Regions from separate parts of the Streptomyces griseoaurantiacus genome, predicted to be linked through region 1. Evidence: riboswitches for the same ligand, from Rfam matches in the RefSeq annotation. Region 1 holds a riboswitch; the other holds the start of a gene.
The links. A riboswitch is a leader RNA that binds a small molecule or an ion and turns the genes downstream of it on or off. The one in region 1 is predicted to bind cobalamin.

Region 1 (4,417 bases):
TCGGGCACCCTGCCCGGCGACCAGAACGTCTTCAACGGCTCCCTCGCCGGGCTGAAGCGGTTCGCGCGGGGCTGAGGGGCGGCGGGGGCGCGAAAGCGGAACCCGGGCACTCCGTTCGGGTCACCGCACCGCCCGCCCTCGTTCACCTGCCGTTCACCCAGGTTGCCTACGGTCCTAGGGCCACTGACGTCCAACAGAAGCCTGGGTAAATGGAACACATCACGCTCCTTCTGGGTATCGTGATTGTCACCGCACTCGTGTTCGATTTCACGAACGGTTTCCACGACACGGCCAACGCGATGGCCACGACCATCTCGACCGGCGCTCTGAGGCCCAAGACGGCGGTGGCCATGTCCGCCGTGCTGAACCTCGTCGGCGCGTTCCTCTCCGTGGAGGTCGCCAAGACGATCTCCGGCGGCATCATCGACGAGGAGGGCCTGCGCACCGAGGTCATCTTCGCCGCCCTCGTCGGCGCGATCCTGTGGAATCTGCTGACCTGGCTGCTGGGTCTGCCCTCCAGTTCCTCCCACGCACTGTTCGGCGGTCTGATCGGCGCGGCGGTCATGTCGGCCGGCTGGTCCTCGGTGAACGGTTCGACCGTCGTCACCAAGGTCCTCATCCCCGCGGTCGCCGCGCCGGTCGTCGCCGGTCTGGCCGCGATGCTCGCCACCCGGCTCACGTACGCCATCGGCGACCGGGCCGACCGGAAGGCCACCGCGAAGGGCTACCGGGCCGGGCAGATCGCCTCGGCCGGGCTGGTCTCCCTCGCGCACGGCACCAACGACGCGCAGAAGACCATGGGCATCATCACCCTCGCCCTCGTCACCGGCGGCGTCCTCTCCCCCGGCTCCAACCCGCCGATGTGGGTCATCCTCTCGGCGGGCACGGCGATAGCGCTCGGCACCTACCTCGGCGGCTGGCGGATCATCCGCACCCTCGGCAAGGGGCTGACCGACCTGGCACCGCCGCAGGGTTTCGCCGCGCAGACCAGTGCGGCGACGGCGATCCTCGCCTCCTCCCACATCGGCTTCTCGCTCTCCACCACCCAGGTCTGCTCGGGCGCGGTGATGGGCTCGGGGCTCGGCCGCCGGGGCGGGGTGGTCCGCTGGTCCACCGCGACCCGCATGCTGGTCGCCTGGTGCCTGACGCTGCCGGCGGCGGGTCTGGTCGGAGCCGGGGCCGAGGTGCTCACCAAGCAGGGCACGTGGGGCACGGTCGTGACCGGCGCGCTGCTGCTCGCCGGTTCGGGCACGATCTGGGTGCTGTCCCGGCGCAAGCCGGTGACCGTGGACAACGTCAACGACCTCGACGGCGTCGGGGACATCGACGCCGCCGAGGCCGACGGGGGTGTCCCCGCCGAGTCCCCGGGCGTCGTGACCGCGGCCATCGCCGCGGTGGCGCCGCCGCCGGCGGGCCCACTCGTCGAGGCGGACACCGCCGGAACGGCCGGGGCCAACACGCCGGTTGTAGAACTGCAGGCCACCATCCCCGCCCCGGACACCGGGTCCGCGGCGGAACCGACTCGTCCCGCCGCGGTGTGAGGAACGGACAGATGAAGATCGACTGGGCAGCACTCGGATCAGTGTTCGGGGTCTCGCTCGTGGTGACGGTGGGACTGGTGGGCCTGTTCACGCTCGGCATCGTCGGGCTCACGAAGAAGGAGTCCGCGCGCGGCGGGAGCGCCGTGCTCGCCGCCACGGGGGCCTACGCGTGCTTCGCCGCGTGCGCGGCCGCGGTGGCGTACGGGATCCATCTGATCGTGGTCTGACGCGTCGTGACCTGACGGCGTGAAGGGCGCGCGCGGGGGTGGGAGCGGCTTCGACCGCCCCCACCCCCCTTTCGCGCGCCCGGAAACGCGCGTGTGGGACTCCGCACAGCAGGTCAAGGCCAGGTTGACTGAGGTCGGGGGGCGTGGTGAACTGCCGAAGCCAATGCGGCGGCAGGAGAGGAAGTCCGGTGTGAATCCGGCGCGGTCCCGCCACTGTCACCGGGGTAGCCATCCCGGGAGCCAGGAACTCTCACCGCCCATCTCGTCGAACCAGGGCGTGGACACCCTGAGTGAGGACACTTCGCCATGCGCGGCTGCCGACCGAGGTTCACCAGCGACAACCTGACCGATCCCACGGCCGGTTGACCCCGTGGGTGCCGAACGCCTCCACGCGTACGGCGCCACCGCCGGCCTCCTCGGTGACCTGCTCCTCGGCGATCCCCGCCGCGGGCATCCCGTCGCCGTGTTCGGGCGGGCCGCGGCAGCCGTGGAGCGCGTGCTGTGGCGTGACCACCGAGGCTGGGGCGCACTGCACACCCTCGTGTGCGCCGGTGGTGCCACCGCGCTCGGGGCTCTTGCCGTACGCGCCGTACGCCACTCCCCCGCCGCCTCCCTCGCCCTGACCGCGAGCGCCACCTGGGCGGTCCTCGGCGGCACCTCGCTCATCCGCGAGGCGCGGGCCGTCGGACGGGCGCTGGAGAGCGGTGACGTGGACGCCGCACGGGCGCGGCTGCCGCACCTGTGCGGGCGCGACCCGCAGGCCCTGGACGCCGAGGGGATCGCCCGGGCCGTCGTGGAGTCCGTCGCCGAGAACACCTCCGACGCCGTCGTGGGCGCCCTCGTCTGGGGCGCCGTCGCCGGGGTGCCCGGACTGCTCGGCTTCCGGGCCGTCAACACCCTGGACGCCATGGTGGGCCACCGCTCCGTGCGCCATCTGCGGTTCGGCTGGGCCTCCGCGCGCCTGGACGACCTCGCCGGCGCGCCCGGGGCACGGCTCACCGCCGTCCTCGCGGCCGCCGCCGGACCGGACCCCCGGGGCGCGGTACGGGCCTGGCGGGCGGATGCGCACCGCCATCCGAGCCCCAACGCCGGTCCCGTGGAGGCCTCCTTCGCGGGGGCGCTCGGGGTGCGGCTGGGCGGGACCCTGTCGTACGGGGGGCGTGTGGAGCACCGCCCGGTGCTCAACGGTGCCGGGCGCGCCGTGCGGGTGGGGGACATCGAGCGGGCGGCACGGCTCTCGCGGCGGGTCGGCTGGCTCGCGCTGGGCGTGTGCGCGGGCGTCCGGCTCGCCTGCGCGGGCGGGAGGCGCGCCGGCGCGCCCCGGACGAAGGGACGTACGTCATGAGCGGCGGGACCGAACGGCCGAGGGGCGGCGGGCTGCTCGTCGCCGGCACCACCTCCGACGCGGGGAAGAGCGTCGTCACCGCCGGGATCTGCCGGTGGCTGGCGCGGCAGGGCGTGAAGGTGGCGCCGTTCAAGGCGCAGAACATGTCCCTCAACTCCTTCGTCACACGGGGGGGCGCCGAGATCGGGCGGGCGCAGGCCATGCAGGCGCAGGCCTGCCGGATCGAGCCGACCGCGCTGATGAACCCGGTGCTGCTCAAGCCGGGCGGCGAGCGGAGCAGCCAGGTGGTGCTGCTAGGCAGGCCGGTCGGCGAGATGAGCGCCCGCGGCTACCACGGCGGCCGGCAGCGGGAGTTGCTCTCCGTCGTGCTCGACGCGCTGGCCGAACTGCGCGCCACTCACGACGCGGTGATCTGCGAGGGCGCGGGCAGCCCCGCCGAGATCAACCTGCGCCGGACCGACATCGTCAACATGGGGATCGCGCGGAACGCGAAGCTGCCCGTGCTCGTCGTGGGCGACATCGACCGGGGCGGCGTCTTCGCCTCCTTCTTCGGCACGGTCGCCCTGCTCTCCCGCAAGGACCAGGAGCTGGTCGCCGGGTTCCTCGTGAACAAGTTCCGGGGCGACGTCTCGCTGCTGGAGCCGGGCCTGGACATGCTGCACGGTCTCACCGGCCGCTCCACGTACGGCGTGCTGCCGTTCCGGCACGGCCTGGGCATCGACGAGGAGGACGGCATGGGGGTCCCCCCTGCTCGAACGAAGGTGAGAGCGGGGGGGAGGATCTCGCTGCGCGGGACCGTACGGGAGTCGGACACCGCGCCGCCGGTGGGCGAGGACGTGCTGCGGGTGGCGGTGTGCGCCCTGCCGCTGATGTCCAACTTCACGGACGTCGACGCGCTCGCGGCCGAACCCGGTGTGCTGGTGCGCTTCGTGGACCGGCCGGAGGAACTGGCCGACGCCGACCTCGTCATCGTGCCCGGCACGCGCGGCACCGTCCGGGCCCTGGAGTGGCTGCGGGAGCGGGGGCTCGCCGACGCCCTGCGGCGCAGGGCCGCCGAGGGGCGGCCGGTCCTCGGGATCTGCGGCGGCTTCCAGATCCTCGGCGAGCAGATCGAGGACGAGGTCGAGTCGCGCGCCGGGCGCGTGGACGGCCTCGGGCTGCTGCCCGTGCGCGTCCGCTTCGCCCGGGAGAAGACCCTCGCCCGGCCCGTCGGCCGCGCCCTCGGCGAGAGGGCCGAGGGGTACGAGATCCACCACGGGGTCGCCGAGGTCACCGGCGGCGACCCCTTCTTCTCCGACGGTGCC
Region 2 (4,417 bases), 1.2 Mb from region 1:
CTCGCGTTTCTTCTGCGCGAGCCTGCGGTGGTGGGCCGAGAGTTCTGCTGCCATGCGGACAGTATGCCGGAGCACCGAGGCGAGTCACTTGACTCGCCTCTATTGCCGTGCCTACGGTACGAACCTGAGGGGAGTCGAGTGACTCGCCTCGCTGTTCAAGGTGCTCGGCCCCTTCCGGTGGCCTCGCTCCGGTGGTTCGCGATGGAGGAGACAGCTCATGACGACCGACAGGATCGCTCTGGTGACCGGTGCGAATCGCGGCCTCGGTCGCAGCGCGGCCGTCGCCCTGGCCGCGCGCGGGATGCGGGTCCTCGTCACCCACCGCGGCGATACCGCCGGCGCCGGGAAGACGGTGGAACAGGTGCGGGCGGCGGGCGGGACCGCCGCTGTTCTCCGGCTGGATCTCAGCGACGTGTCCTCCTTCCCGGCCTTCACCTCGGCGCTGCGCGAGTGGCTGGAACGCTGGGGTGCCTCGCGGCTCGACGTCCTGGTCAACAACGCGGGAGTGGGAATCTTCGGACCGCTGGAGGACGTCACGACCGAGGACTTCGACACGGTGATGGGCGCACCAATGTGCGGGGCACGTTCTTCCTCGTCCAGGCCCTCGTGCCGCTGCTGGCGCAGGGCGGCCACGTCATCAACGTCTCGACGTCGCTGACCCGCCACACCAGCCCCGCCACCTCTGTCTACTCCGCCTCGAAGGCCGCCGTGGAGGCCCTGAGCCGCACCCTCGCCGCGGAACTCGGGCCGCACGGCATCCGGGTCAACTCCCTCGCCCCGGGACCGACCGCCACCGACTTCAACGGTGGGGCGATGCGGGACGACGCCGGGATGCGCCGGGCCCTGGCCGGACAGACGGCGCTCGGCCGCGTCGGCGAACCCGAGGAGATCGGCGACGCCATCGCCACGCTGGCCTCCGAGGGCCTGCGCTGGGTCACCGCCCAGCGCATCGAGGTCTCCGGCGGCGCCCTCCTCTGAGCCCGCGGGCGCGTGCCCGTCGAGCTCCTCGATTTGACAGTGACAGTGAGCAGCCATGCACCGGCGTAGGGGCACAGCCGAGTCTCCGCCCTCTGTAGTGTGCGGAAATGACGAGAAGCGAGCGACTCGCGGACCAGTTGGACTGGTACTGGACCAAGAACCTGCGGCCACGGCTGGAGGGTCTTACCGACGAGGAGTACTTCTGGGAGCCGGTACGCGACTGCTGGAGCATCCGCCCCCGTGGCACGACGTCCGCACCGATGCCGGACGGGGCGGGGGAATGGACGATGGACTCCGCGTCCCCTGCCCCCGTGCCCGCGCCGGTGACCACGATCGCCTGGCGGCTGGCGCACCTCATCGTCTCCTGCCTGGGCCATCGGGTCGGATGGTACTTCGGCGGCCAGGACCTCGATTCCCGGCCGTTCGCCTATGCGGGTACCGCCGACGAGGCGCTGCGACAGCTCGATGAGATGTACGGGAGATGGAACGCGGGAGTCCGCGAGCTCTCGGACGCCGACCTGGACGGTCCGCCCACGGCGGGTCCCGAACGGTGGCCCATGGAGAACCGAGTCCTGCACGTCAACAGGGAGTTGATCCATCACGGCGCCGAGATCGCCCTGCTGCGCGACCTCTATCGCCGGCGGGAGCCGTACGGCGCCGAATGACCGGGAGATGCCGAGCCGATGCCGGCCCCGGAAACGGCCGCTCCACGAGAGCGGGACGGCTCGCTTCGGACGAGACGGTGGTCGACGGCTTCGAGCACATCGTGGACGCGTTCCTGGGCATGCTGCACGGCGAGAACACCGGCAAGATCATCGTTGCGGCACCCCTCTCCGCGATGTCCGCATGGGTGAAGCGCGGCGGCGGCGTGCGGCACAGGACTGGATCCCGAAGGCGACCGTCGAGGCCGAGGACGACGGGGCGGTGCTCTCCCTGGTGAGCGAAGGTCATGGAGTGGCGAGGCCGCGTGCGGGAGCGCCGATCCGCACGCCCTTTCGCCGTCGGCCGGGCGGACCGTAGGATCGCCAGGTCATCGCCGCGACGGGAGACAGGAAGCCGGTGCGAATCCGGCACGGTCCCGCCACTGTGACCGGGGAGCGCCCCTCCGACATGCCACTGCGCGCCGCGCGGGAAGGCGGAGGAAGCGCCGATCCGGGAGTCAGGACACTGGTCCGTCGCGGGCCCGATCCGAGGAGCGCGGACTCCAGGAGGCTTTACGTGTCCCAGTCGATCACCCCTGCCCGCACACGCGGGTTCCTTCGCGCCGCGGCCGCCGCCGTGGCGCTCTCGTCCGTACTGCTGACCACCGGCTGCGGTGCGTCCGACGAGGGCGGCGCGGACGCGGAGGCCACCGCGGCCGTGCCCGCGGGCTTCCCGGTCACCATCGACAACTGCGGCGTCAGGACGACGTACGACAGGCCGCCGTCCCGGGCGGTCACCATCCACCAGCACCCGGCGGAACTCATGCTCGCCCTCGGCCTGAAGAACCGCATGGTCGGCACGGCCTTCCCCGACTCCCCCGTCCTGCCCGAACTGCGGAAGGCGTACGAGGCGATACCCGAACTGGCGAAGAGGGAGCCGTCGTTCGAGAGGATCCTGGACGCCGAACCCGACTTCGTCTACGGCGGCTACGGCAGTGCCTTCGCGAAGAACGAGGGCCGCTCCCGCACGGCGTTCGCCGACGCCGGCATCGACACCTACCTCAACCGCGAGTACTGCGGCAGGAAGCGGGTGACGATGAAGGACACCTACGAGGAGATCCGCACCATCGGCAGGATCTTCGGTGTCCCGGACCGGGCCGGCAAATTGGTCGAGGATCTGCGGGACCGCGTCGGCAAAGCCGCCGCCGAGGTCGAGGGTGCACACGAGGTGCCCGTCTTCGTCTACGACAGCGGCGACAGGAGCGCCTTCACCGCGGGCGGCAGGAGCCTGGGCACGGAACTGATCCGGCTGGCCGGTGGCAGGAACGTCTTCGCCGACCTGGACGACGTCTTCGGTGACGTCTCCTGGGAGCAGGTCGTCGAGCGCCGGCCGGAGGTCATCGCCCTCTACGACTACGCCGGTGCCGGAAGCGTCGAGGAGAAGAAGGAGTTCCTCCTCTCCCGGCCCGCGCTCGCCGACGTACCCGCCATCAGGAACAAGCGGTTCGTCGTCCTGCCCCTGACCGCCACCCTGGTCGGCGTCCGCTCCGCCTACGCGGTCGACGACCTGGCCCGAGGACTGCACCCGGAGAGCTTCCGGTGACCCGGGCAGCCACCGGCACGCCCGTCGAACGGACGGTACGGCGGCGGACCACCGGGCCGGGCGCGGGCCGCCGTACGCGTCCGGCCGTCACGTCGCTGGTGCTCACCGCCCTGCTCCTCGTCTCCGTCACGGCGGGCCTCGCGATCGGCTCCGTGCACGTACCGCCGGGCCAGGTGTGGGGCATCGTGACGCACTCGCTGGGCGCCGACTGGCGGGAGCCGGACTGGTCCCGGGCGCGGGAGACCATCGTGCTGGACGTGCGGGCGCCGCGGGTGCTGCTCGGCGCGGTCACCGGCGCGGGCCTCGCGGTGATCGGCACCGCTCTGCAGGCGCTGGTGCGCAATCCGCTCGCCGAGCCGTACCTGCTCGGCGTCTCCTCCGGGGCGTCGCTCGGCGCGGTCTCGGTACTCGTGTTCGGGTTCACCCTCTTCGGAGCCGCCTCCCTGCCGATGGCCGCCTTCGGGGGCGCCCTGGGCGCGCTCCTGCTCGTGTACGCCACCGCCCGCACCGGCGGACGCATCACCTCCTCGCGGCTGGTGCTGTCCGGGGTGGCGATCGCGGCGATGCTCACCGCGGTCCTCGATCTGCTGCTCCTCACCACCGACCGGGGCAACGAGACCCGCGCGGTCCTCGCCTGGACCCTCGGCGGACTCGGCGGGGTCGGCTGGGGCACGCTGTGGCTGCCGAGCACCGCCCTGCTGCTCGGCATCGGCGTCCTCATGGCGCAGGCCCGCAACCTGAACCTCCTGCTGGCCGGCGAGGAGGCCGCCACCACGCTGGGACTGGACGTGGCCCGCTTCCGCGCCCATCTGTTCGTCCTGCTCTCCCTCGTCACGGGCGTCCTTGTCGCGGCGGCCGGTCCGATCGGGTTCGTCGGCCTGATGACGCCCCACATCGTGCGCCTGTTCGTCGGCGGCGACCACCGCCGGGTCCTGCCGACGGCGGCACTCGCCGGAGCGGTCTTCCTCGTCTGGGCCGACATCGCCGCACGGACGATCGCCGCACCGATGGAGATACCCGTCGGCGTGCTCACGGCCCTGTGCGGTGGCCCCTTCTTCCTGTGGCTGATGCGCCGGGACGCCCGGCGCGGCACCGACCGAGGAGTGGCATGACCGCGACCGACCTGAGCGTCGACGGCGTCACGCTCACCGCCGGAGCACACCACCTGGTGCGCGACGTCTCCCTGACCGCCCGC

Region 2: another riboswitch for cobalamin. It lies ahead of OHB09_RS01740 (ABC transporter substrate-binding protein); the one in region 1 lies ahead of OHB09_RS07300 (cobalamin biosynthesis protein).

What each region holds. Positions count from the first base shown of each region.
Region 1 is NZ_CP108326.1:1,606,479-1,610,895, forward strand. Features, by position in the region: gene OHB09_RS07285 (lysozyme) at 1-75, shown strand, start outside; gene OHB09_RS07290 (inorganic phosphate transporter) at 210-1,541, shown strand; gene OHB09_RS07295 (hypothetical protein) at 1,553-1,768, shown strand; cobalamin riboswitch at 1,898-2,038, shown strand; gene OHB09_RS07300 (cobalamin biosynthesis protein) at 2,139-3,113, shown strand; gene OHB09_RS07305 (cobyric acid synthase) at 3,110-4,417, shown strand, end outside.
Region 2 is NZ_CP108326.1:389,187-393,603, forward strand. Features, by position in the region: gene OHB09_RS01715 (TetR/AcrR family transcriptional regulator) at 1-54, opposite strand, end outside; partial or broken gene OHB09_RS01720 (SDR family NAD(P)-dependent oxidoreductase) at 218-978, shown strand; gene OHB09_RS01725 (DinB family protein) at 1,086-1,643, shown strand; partial or broken gene OHB09_RS01730 (NADP-dependent oxidoreductase) at 1,691-1,798, shown strand; partial or broken gene OHB09_RS01735 (LysR family transcriptional regulator) at 1,849-1,938, shown strand; cobalamin riboswitch at 2,028-2,148, shown strand; gene OHB09_RS01740 (ABC transporter substrate-binding protein) at 2,197-3,222, shown strand; gene OHB09_RS01745 (FecCD family ABC transporter permease) at 3,219-4,334, shown strand; gene OHB09_RS01750 (ABC transporter ATP-binding protein) at 4,331-4,417, shown strand, end outside.